Regions from separate parts of the Bacillus sp. SIMBA_154 genome, predicted to be linked through region 3. Evidence: riboswitches for the same ligand, from Rfam matches in the RefSeq annotation. Region 3 holds a riboswitch; each other region holds the start of a gene.

Region 1 (3,209 bases), on a different contig from region 3:
ATGTCGACCGTGATAATGAAGGAAACGGTACATTAGATAGAAAGAAAAAGAAAAGCTTCGATTGGTATAAACAAGTGATTGCTACGAATGGTGATTATTTAGATGTATAAAAGAAAGAGACAAACCGCTGATGATGCGGTTTGTCTCTTTTTTCGTCAAGGGACTATGAAGTCCACACTTGATCAGCAATCTCAATCACATGACGCAGCTTTTCCCATTGCTGCTCTTCTGTTAACAGATTGCCTTCCTCCGTGGATGCGAATCCGCATTGTGGACTCAAACAAATTTGGTTAATGTCCACATATTGAGCCGCTTCCTCGATTCGTTTTTTAATTTGTTCAACCGGCTCAAGCTCACCGTACTTTGAAGTCACAAGACCAAGTACGATTTGAAGATTTGGGTTCTTCACATATCGAAGAGGCTCAAATCCGCCAGAACGATCGTCGTCAAATTCTAAAAAGAGGCCATCAAGATCTAAACCAGCAAAAATCGTTTCTGCCGCTGCTTCGTAACCACCTTCAGCTGCCCATGTTGATTTAAAATTGCCACGGCAAATGTGCATTGTGATGACTAAATCCTCTGGGCGATCGGCAACGGCTTCATTGATTGTTTTTGCAAACGACTCACGAAGTTCATCTTCCTCGCGGCCAAAGGCTTTGATTTGTTCATGACCTTTTTCAGAAAAGAACACTGCCCATGCCGTATCATCTAGCTGCAAGTAGCGGCAGCCTGCATCATAAAAAGCACGGATGGCTTTCTTATACGCCTGGGCCACATCATGGTGGAAATCATCTAAGCTGTCATACACACCTTCATCAAGCTTTCCACGGAAAAAGAGCATATTCGGACTTGGAATCGTCATTTTTGCCGTATGATCACCAGCGATGCTGTGAAGGAAGCGGTAATCTTCTAGCATTGGGTGCTCTGTAAAATCGATTTTACCCGTTACCTTAATGCCTCGTGCTTTTGTCGTTGTGTTGTGGAATTGAATGCCCTGATCTGCTTCAAATCCTTCGACCCCATCAAGTCCTTCAAGAAAGTCAAAATGCCACCATGCACGTCTGAATTCTCCGTCTGTCACAACCTCTAATCCAATCTCCTTTTGCTTCTCCACAATACGTGTGATTTCTGCATTTTTAATTTGTCGGAGCTGCTCTGCTGTCAGCGTACCGTCTGCTTTTTGCTTACGTGCTTCTTTGATGCGCTCTGAACGGAGTAAACTTCCTACTTGATCTGCGCGAAATGGCGGCTTTGTTGTTTTCTTTCCAATGGTTTGTACTTGTGTCATGCTGAATCCCTTCCTTCTACAGGTTGAATATCAAATAAAAAAGCTCTTCCTTGGATAAGGAAGAGCATCATATACTGTGAGATCTCTGCCTTATCTTCAAACAAGCGTGTGCTTGCTTAAGGAATTAGCACCATTCTGTTCCTAGGAACAGCGGTTGCCGGGTTTCACAGGGCCAGTCCCTCCACCACTCTTAATAAGGTTACCTTTTGATTCAATTTTCTTAATATACACAATTATTCAATCTTTTCGAGAAAAAGTCAATGGTTTTTACAATTTATTTTCCTACATAAACAAATCAGCGACAAGAACACCAGCTAGTCCGACAAGTGAAAGAACAGTGACCATCAATGTCCATGTTTTAAAGGTTTGGGCCATTGACAGGTTAAAGTATTCTTTATAAATCCAGAAACCCGCATCATTCACGTGAGAGAACGTAATACTTCCGGCACCTGTTGCGATCACCATTAATTCCGGGCTGACACCCGTTAATCCAATAAGTGGTGCAGAAATGCCAGCCGCGGTGAGACCGGCGACAGTTGCTGACCCTAATGATACACGCAGGACAGCAGCAATCAGCCAGGTGAGGAGCAGGGGAGAAAGAGTGCTTCCTTGCATGATCCCAGCAATGTATTGATCGACGCCGCTATCGATGAGCACCTGTTTAAAAGCGCCGCCGCCTGCAATAATTAATAGAATCATTGCAATGGAGCCAATAGAATCCGTGATCGACTTCATGACTTCCTGCATGCTTTTGCCCCTGCCAAGTCCAAACGTGTAGATGGCAAGCAGCACTGAGATTAATAGCGCAATCGCCGGTTCACCTAAAAACTCAGCTGTTGGCAAGAATGGAGAGGATGGGAAGAAAATTTCTAAAAATGCTCTGAATGTCATAAGTAATACAGGCAAAACAGCGGTAAAAATGCTAATCCCGAAGCTTGGCATTTCCTCTTCTGTAAATTCCTTTGGATTAAATAAGTTTTTCGGTATATGTGCATGCAATTGATCTTTTTGAAATAGTTTCGTAAACAGTAGTCCTCCTACTAACACAGCAGGAATTGCTAAAATAATTCCAACTAACAACGTTTGTCCCATGTTTGCTTGAAAGACATTGGCAATGGCTGTCGGCCCTGGATGAGGAGGGAGGAAGCCATGTGTTGTGATGAGTGCAGCGACGAGCGGCATGCCAACATACAACACAGGAAGTCTTGCGGCTTGAGCAATGGTAAAGACTAATGGAATTAAGATAATGAATCCGGTTTCATAAAACAGAGCAATTCCAATAACAAATCCAGTCAGCATTGTTGCCCATTGGATTTTCCCAATGCCGAATCGGTCAATGAGCGTCATCGCAATGCGCTGGGCGCCGCCAGAATCAGCCATCAATTTACCGAGCATCGCTCCAAAACCGAGAACCAGTGCTAGATGCCCGAGTGTACTACCGAGTCCTTTTTCGACGGAAGCAATCGCTTCAAGTGGTGACATACCTTCTAAAACAGCAACAATTAAAGAGACAATAATCAACGAAATGAAAGCGTTTAACTTAAAGACAACCATGAGTAAAAGCAATAACAAAACGCCAAGTCCAATAAAAACTAACGACATGGTCTTTCCTCCTTTGTGGTGCATAAGGGAGCGAGAACACTCCCTGCGCTTTATCCTTCAAGTATTTCTACAGCTTCTTTTAACGTATCCTTTGAGCCAACATTTCCCGGGAAAATCACGTAAGAAATGAAGGGGAATTTACTTTCTTCTCCTGTTTGCCAAACGGGAATACCAGGTTTAATTTGACCTGCAACAGTCGCACGTTTGACGCTAAGCCCTCTTGTTCCAATATCACTTGAGGTAATTCCACCTTTGGCAATGAGATATTTAGGGCGAATTGTGAGGCGCTGGACAATGCTTGTCACAGCATCACTAATTT
Region 2 (3,209 bases), on a different contig from region 3:
GATTAAACGCGCCAGCCACTGAAAAATTGGTCTTTTTACCAAGCGGCTTCCCTGAGAAAGAAAGTCCTTCGTTAAACTGTTTGATGAGACGGATCAAATCAAAGGAGGTTAAATCATAAACAGATGTTGCACCTGGGAAGTCACCAATTTTAGACGGGTCGCCTGTAATGGCTAAAATATCGGTTAATCCGAGAGTGTCGAGTCCCATCAAATGGGATTGTAGCCCAATTAAATTACGATCACGACACGTGATATGGACAAGTGAACGCATATCAAGCTGCTGTTTCAATAATGCACCGCAAGCCACATTGCTAATGCGCGGAGTCGCAAGAGAATTATCAGCTAACGTCAGGGCATCAATGCCTGCACTCTTTAATTCATTTGCTGCGACAAGGAATTTTTCAAAGTTCAGCTTCTTTGGCGGGTCCAGCTCTACGATAATCGATCGTTTTTTAACAGCCAGCTCGTCAAGACCAGGTTCAGTGCGCTGGTCTTGGATCGAAATGATTTCTTCTTTTAATACTTTCACTTCTTTTTCAGTGATCGGTGCTAAATCTTTAACTGCTTCAGCCATTGCGTTAATATGCTGAGGCGTCGTTCCGCAGCAGCCTCCGATAATGCGTGCGCCTTGATTTCTAAACTCTAGTGCACTTTTTCGGAAATAATCATTATCTGTATCATAGACGAGTCTGCCTTCTTCAAGAGACGGGAGACTGCTGTTAGGATAGACAGATAAATGAGAATTTTCCAAAATCGGAACGCCTTCGAGTGCCTGAATCATATGATAAGGGCCCAGCCTGCAGTTGATCCCAACGACATCAGCGCCAAGAGAGGATAATTCAGATAAACCGTCCTTCAGCGGTGTACCGTCCTGCAAAACACCTTGCTCGTGCATGGATACGTTCATGACAATCGGGAGAGTCGTTTCTTTGCGCGCAATTTCGAGAACGGCCTTCGCCTCTTCCATATCATAATACGTTTCAAGCAATAATCCGTCAGGCTGTTCATTTAATAGGATGTACAGCTGCTCTCTAAAGCTTCGTTTGATCTCGTCTATCGAGTAGGCATTTTTGTTAAACGTTCGAATGCCGCCAATCGTTCCGAGTACATAAGCTGAGCCAGCGGCAGCTTTTGCAATTTGTACCGCTTTTGTATTGATGCGTTTTGTTTCTTCCTCTAAGCCGTAGCGGGATAGTTTAATATAATTCGCACCGTACGTGTTCGTTTGGATGATGTCAGCTCCAGCCTGCACATACGCCTCATGCACTCTTTTCACTTCATCTTCTTTTGATAAATTTAGTTCTTCAAAGCACCGGTCAATGCCGTAAGAGTATAAAAGTGTTCCCATTGCTCCGTCAGCAATCAATACGCGATTTTGTAAGTCTTGTAATAGGCCCATTGTATTCCTCCTTATTTCTATGTAACAAAAAAAGCCTTCTGATAAGAAGAAGACTTTTTGGCTGTATCGTAATTCTTCTCCTTATCTTCCAAGCAGTTGCTTGCTGGATTTAGCACCTTGGTCATAGAAAATACATTTCTACTACACCGGTTGCTGAGGCTTCACAGGGCCAGTCCCTCTGCCTCTCTTGATAAGAAAGCGATATGAACATGTCAATGAATTGAACTTCCATCAACTGTAACGAAAAAATCGAAAATAATCAATGGAAAATTTAAAATTTATCGAAAATTTATAAATTGGACGTCAATCGGCAAATCTGCTTTGCGCATGAGTGAAATGACCTCTTGTAAATCATCTTTATTTTTCCCTGTTACACGCACTTGGTCATCCTGAAACTGCGACTTCACTTTGATCCCAGATTGCTTAATGAGTGCGTTGATCTTTTTGGCATTGTCTTTATCGATACCGCTAATCAGCTTGGCACGCTGGCGTACTGTTCCGCCTAGGGCATGTTCGGTTTTTCCGTAGTCGATGTTTTTAGTTGGTACATTTCGTTTAATCAGCTTTGTCACAAGCACATCTTTTAGCTGTTCAAGCTTGAAGTCATCATCTGAGATGAGAACGAGCTCTTCTTTTTCAAGTGAAATATCACTTTTACTTCCTTTAAAATCATAACGATTTTTAATTTCTTTTAGCGCTGCTTGAATGGCGTTTTGCACCTCTGGCAGTTCCACCTTCGATACAATATCAAATGAACTTTCTTTTGCCATAACACATGACCTCCAAGTATAGATATTGCGTCTATTTTATCATGCAAACAGGGCAAGAAGAAGCTTTATCATATAGACAAATCAAAGAGTTCAGCCGCTTGCGGTATAAATCAAGGGAAGTTTGTCCACTTTAGCTAACAGAACTAGAGATGTTCATGTTGAAAGAAGTATAGTAGAATAAAGTGAATCAAAAGATGAACGAACGCTCTTTTATGGGCAGATAGGAAGGAAGAGAACATGAGACCAGGTGAGCAATTGACCTTGCAAATAGAGAACGAGATGGAGTACGGCTACTTTTTGACAGATGGTGAAGATTCTGTCCTCTTGCACCGCAGTGAGATGACAGAGGATATTGATGACAGGGATGAAGTAGAGGTCTACTTATATGTAGATCATGAAGAAAGACTAGCAGCTACGATGAAAATACCTACAATTAATGCACATACATATGGCTGGGTAGAAGTCGTAGACGTTGTAGAAGACATGGGCGCATTTGTCGATGTCGGGCTATCAAAGGATGCACTTGTTGCAACAGAACACCTCCCGCCTTTTGAGGAAGCATGGCCGAAAAAAGGAGACAAACTCTACTGTATGCTGAAAGTCACAAGCTACGGTAGAATGTTCGCAAAGACAGCCACTGAGGATGTGATCAGTGAATTGTTCACTGAGGCGCCAGAAACCTTAATGAACAAAGAAATCACTGGGACAATTTATCGCTTAATTGCGACAGGCTCTTTTATGCTGACAGATACAGGGGTGAGGGGATTTATCCACCGCACAGAACGAAAGGAAGAACCAAGATTAGGATCGGAAGTGACAGGCCGCGTCATTGCGGTGAAAGAGGATGGAACCGTGAACGTTTCTTTGCTTCCTAGAAAGCAGGACGCGTTATCTGTTGATGCAGAAGAAATTTTAACCTATATGAGAACGAGAAATGGCGCCATGCCTTACTGGGATAAAAGTGATCCAGAAGATATTCGTGAACGATTTCAAATGAGCAAGGCGGCCTTTAAACGCGCATTAGGTCATCTGATGAAAAA
Region 3 (3,209 bases):
GACAAACAAAAGCTAAAAGAAGTCATTAGTGAACCTGTTACCATCATTTGCACCAATGGTACGATCAGTACATCGAAGCTGGATCAGCTCGTGGACGATTTATTCGGAAAAGACGTTTACATATTAGCAGACAGTGACGATGCTGGCGACAAACTGCGGAAGCAATTTCGAAAAGAATTCCCTGAAGCACTTCATCTGTTTGTCGACAGAACGTACCGAGAAGTGGCCGCTTCACCGTCAGCCCACATTGCATCTATCCTATTAGCTGCAAACATTGATGTTCATTCGAAATATTTATGAGGGTGGACGTATATGAAAGAGATTGAAGAGCATGAATTGAAGGAGATAGAGGACGATTTATTTCTTTTGTACTTATATACACCGTTTTGCGGAACATGCCAGCTGGCAAAGAAAATGCTGACAGTCGTAGATGCCATGCAGCCGGATGTTCCATTTTACGAGAACAATTTAAACTACTCACCAGGCTTTGCGAAAGCATTTGAAATCGAAAGTGTACCTTGCTTTCTACTGTTTAAAAAAGGTGAGATTGTGCAAAAAGGCTACGCCTTTCACTCAGTTCCATATCTTCATGAAATGATTGAAACCGCTAAATAAAGCGGTTTTTTGTCATATTTCAAGCAATTCATTTGAAAATTTGTCGAGCTATTTATAAAGGACAAGCCGATGTTTGTAGAGAAATGTTATGTATAACCAAATGACAGGGAGGTTATACATGTGGAAAAAGTGAAAACCCACGGAAACGCTGGGCAGCGATTATTGTTAAAGCCGCTGCTCTCCTCATCATCCTTGAAGATTACATTTGAGGCGGAAACTGACTCTTGTACATTGATTGTGGATGAACGTGGTGAAGTGAAGAAACTGCCTGCAATTGAGTTATCGGATCTCATCTTCTATGGTGAGAGGAAAGAAATTCTACAATTATTAGATGGAGACATGTCCTTGCAGCAGCTTATCAGCAGGGGACAAGTCAAAGTCAAAGGCTCATTCCGCGCGCTTCTCAGACTAGAGGCTGTGCTTTGGCTGACGAACGGTTTTTTTCGGAAAATGATAACGTAGTCGTTTACTTGGAAATTAGCGATTTACAGCGTTGACATATCTCGGGTAGCATGATATTCTACGTTAGTAAAAACATGAACATCACATAAAACAACATATTTTCTCTTATTAAGAGAGGTGGAGGGACGTGCCCTATGAAACCCGGCAACCGTCAGCATAGCTGAAATTGGTGCCAATTCACTCAAAGCCGCAACGCTTTGAAAGATGAGAGAAAGGCGTATTTGAAATAAAAGGCCTTTCTGCTTGCGTTGCAGTTAGGTCTTTTTTACTGACTTAGCAGCAGGCTAGAGTCATGACAGCACGAAGAATAAATGAACGTATGTGATGGCAATCTATAGATTCAGCAAGAAAGCAGGTGAGCAGACTGTGATCCATTTACAGAATGTATCAAAAACGTACTACTCAAAAAGCGGAAATGTTGACGCAGTGAAAGACGTCAACTTGGATATTGATAAAGGTGAAATATTCGGAATTATCGGGTATAGCGGCGCGGGCAAAAGCTCTCTTATTCGCCTATTAAACGGTCTGGAGCTGCCAACAGAAGGAATTGTTGAAGTGGCAGGCAATCGGATCAATGAAGTATCGAATGCGAAACTTCGTAAAGCAAGACAGGAAATCAGCATGATCTTTCAGCACTTTAACCTACTTTGGTCAAGAACGGTAAGACAAAATATTATGTTCCCGCTCGAAATTGCAGGTGTTCCGACGTCAAAACGGAGAGCCCGTGCAAATGAACTAATTAAATTGGTCGGTTTAGAAGGGAAAGAAAATGCTTATCCTTCTCAGCTAAGCGGTGGACAAAAGCAGCGTGTGGGAATTGCGAGAGCATTAGCCAATGATCCAAAGGTTCTTCTATGTGACGAAGCTACATCTGCACTTGATCCGCAAACAACAGATTCCATCCTTGATCTTTTGGCCGATATCAATAAACGATTAGGGCTGACAATTGTGCTCATCACACACGAAATGCACGTCATTCGCAAAATCTGTCATCGTGTGGCAGTGATGGAGAATGGACGCATTGTCGAAGAAGGCGAAGTATTACGTGTCTTCAGACAACCGAAGGAAGAAATGACGAAGCGATTTGTGAAACAGCTTGCTGAACCAGAGGAAGCGAAAGAAACAATCGAACACGTCTTAGAGCGAGTAAAAGAGGGTCAGGTGGTACGGTTGTCCTTTATCGGCGATTCTGCCGAGCAGCCGCTGATCACTGAAATCGTTCGATCTTTTGAGGTCGATGTGAACATCCTTCAAGGAAAGATTTCTCAAACGCAGGAAGGCGCGTTTGGAACACTCTTTATCCATATTAATGGAGAAGAGACCGAGGTTGAAAAAGCCATCGCCTATATCCAAAGCAAACAGGTTGAAATTGAGGTGATGACACATGTTTGAGAAATGGTTTCCGAACGTTGATCTAGATGTCATTTGGAATGCAACGGGTGAAACGGTGTACATGACACTCATTTCACTAGCATTTGCTTTTATTATTGGTATCATCCTTGGACTATTGCTCTTTCTGACTAGTAAAGGCGGTCTTTGGGAAAATAAACCGATTAACACCGTTATTGGGGCAGTCGTCAACATTTTCAGATCGATTCCTTTTATCATTTTAATCATTCTTTTATTAGGGTTTACAAAATTAATAATGGGCACTATTTTAGGTCCAAATGCAGCGCTGCCTGCGCTTGTCATTGGGTCAGCTCCTTTCTATGCACGTCTTGTCGAAATTGCACTGCGAGAAGTAGACAAAGGAGTCATTGAAGCAGCACGATCCATGGGAGCTAAAACGTCTACGATTATTTTCAAAGTATTGCTGCCAGAATCACTGCCAGCCCTTATTTCAGGCATTACCGTGACAGCCATTGCTCTTATTGGCTCTACTGCGATCGCAGGTGCAATTGGAGCAGGTGGACTTGGTGACCTTGCCTATGTGGAAGGATACCAATCTGGTAATACAGATGTCACACTAGTAGCCACTGTGTTTATTCTCATCATCGTCTTTATTATTCAAATAATCGGTGATTTGATTACAAATAAAATTGATAAACGTTAAGGGAGGATTTATTCATGAAGAAATTGATTTTAAGTGCACTATTTCTAGCATTTGCAGGCATTTTAGCTGCATGCGGTTC

The links. A riboswitch is a leader RNA that binds a small molecule or an ion and turns the genes downstream of it on or off. The one in region 3 is predicted to bind S-adenosylmethionine.
Region 1: linked by a shared signal. The riboswitch ahead of R0K30_RS19430 (5-methyltetrahydropteroyltriglutamate--homocysteine S-methyltransferase) and the one ahead of R0K30_RS15870 (methionine ABC transporter ATP-binding protein) in region 3 are both predicted to bind S-adenosylmethionine.
Region 2: linked by a shared signal. The riboswitch ahead of R0K30_RS13160 (bifunctional homocysteine S-methyltransferase/methylenetetrahydrofolate reductase) and the one ahead of R0K30_RS15870 (methionine ABC transporter ATP-binding protein) in region 3 are both predicted to bind S-adenosylmethionine.

What each region holds. Positions count from the first base shown of each region.
Region 1 covers NZ_JAWJBV010000022.1:15,310-18,518, reverse strand. Annotated here, with positions in the region: gene bglH (aryl-phospho-beta-d-glucosidase) at 1-110, shown strand, start outside; gene R0K30_RS19430 (5-methyltetrahydropteroyltriglutamate--homocysteine S-methyltransferase) at 164-1,288, opposite strand; SAM riboswitch class I at 1,376-1,488, opposite strand; gene R0K30_RS19425 (gluconate:H+ symporter) at 1,571-2,890, opposite strand; gene R0K30_RS19420 (four-carbon acid sugar kinase family protein) at 2,941-3,209, opposite strand, start outside.
Region 2 covers NZ_JAWJBV010000009.1:5,306-8,514, reverse strand. Annotated here, with positions in the region: gene R0K30_RS13160 (bifunctional homocysteine S-methyltransferase/methylenetetrahydrofolate reductase) at 1-1,399, opposite strand, end outside; SAM riboswitch class I at 1,478-1,596, opposite strand; gene R0K30_RS13155 (YajQ family cyclic di-GMP-binding protein) at 1,678-2,169, opposite strand; gene R0K30_RS13150 (CvfB family protein) at 2,407-3,209, shown strand, end outside.
Region 3 covers NZ_JAWJBV010000013.1:59,686-62,894, reverse strand. Annotated here, with positions in the region: gene R0K30_RS15885 (toprim domain-containing protein) at 1-300, shown strand, start outside; gene R0K30_RS15880 (thioredoxin family protein) at 313-615, shown strand; gene R0K30_RS15875 (SCP2 sterol-binding domain-containing protein) at 736-1,077, shown strand; SAM riboswitch class I at 1,180-1,288, shown strand; gene R0K30_RS15870 (methionine ABC transporter ATP-binding protein) at 1,444-2,469, shown strand; gene R0K30_RS15865 (methionine ABC transporter permease) at 2,462-3,130, shown strand; gene metQ (methionine ABC transporter substrate-binding lipoprotein MetQ) at 3,145-3,209, shown strand, end outside.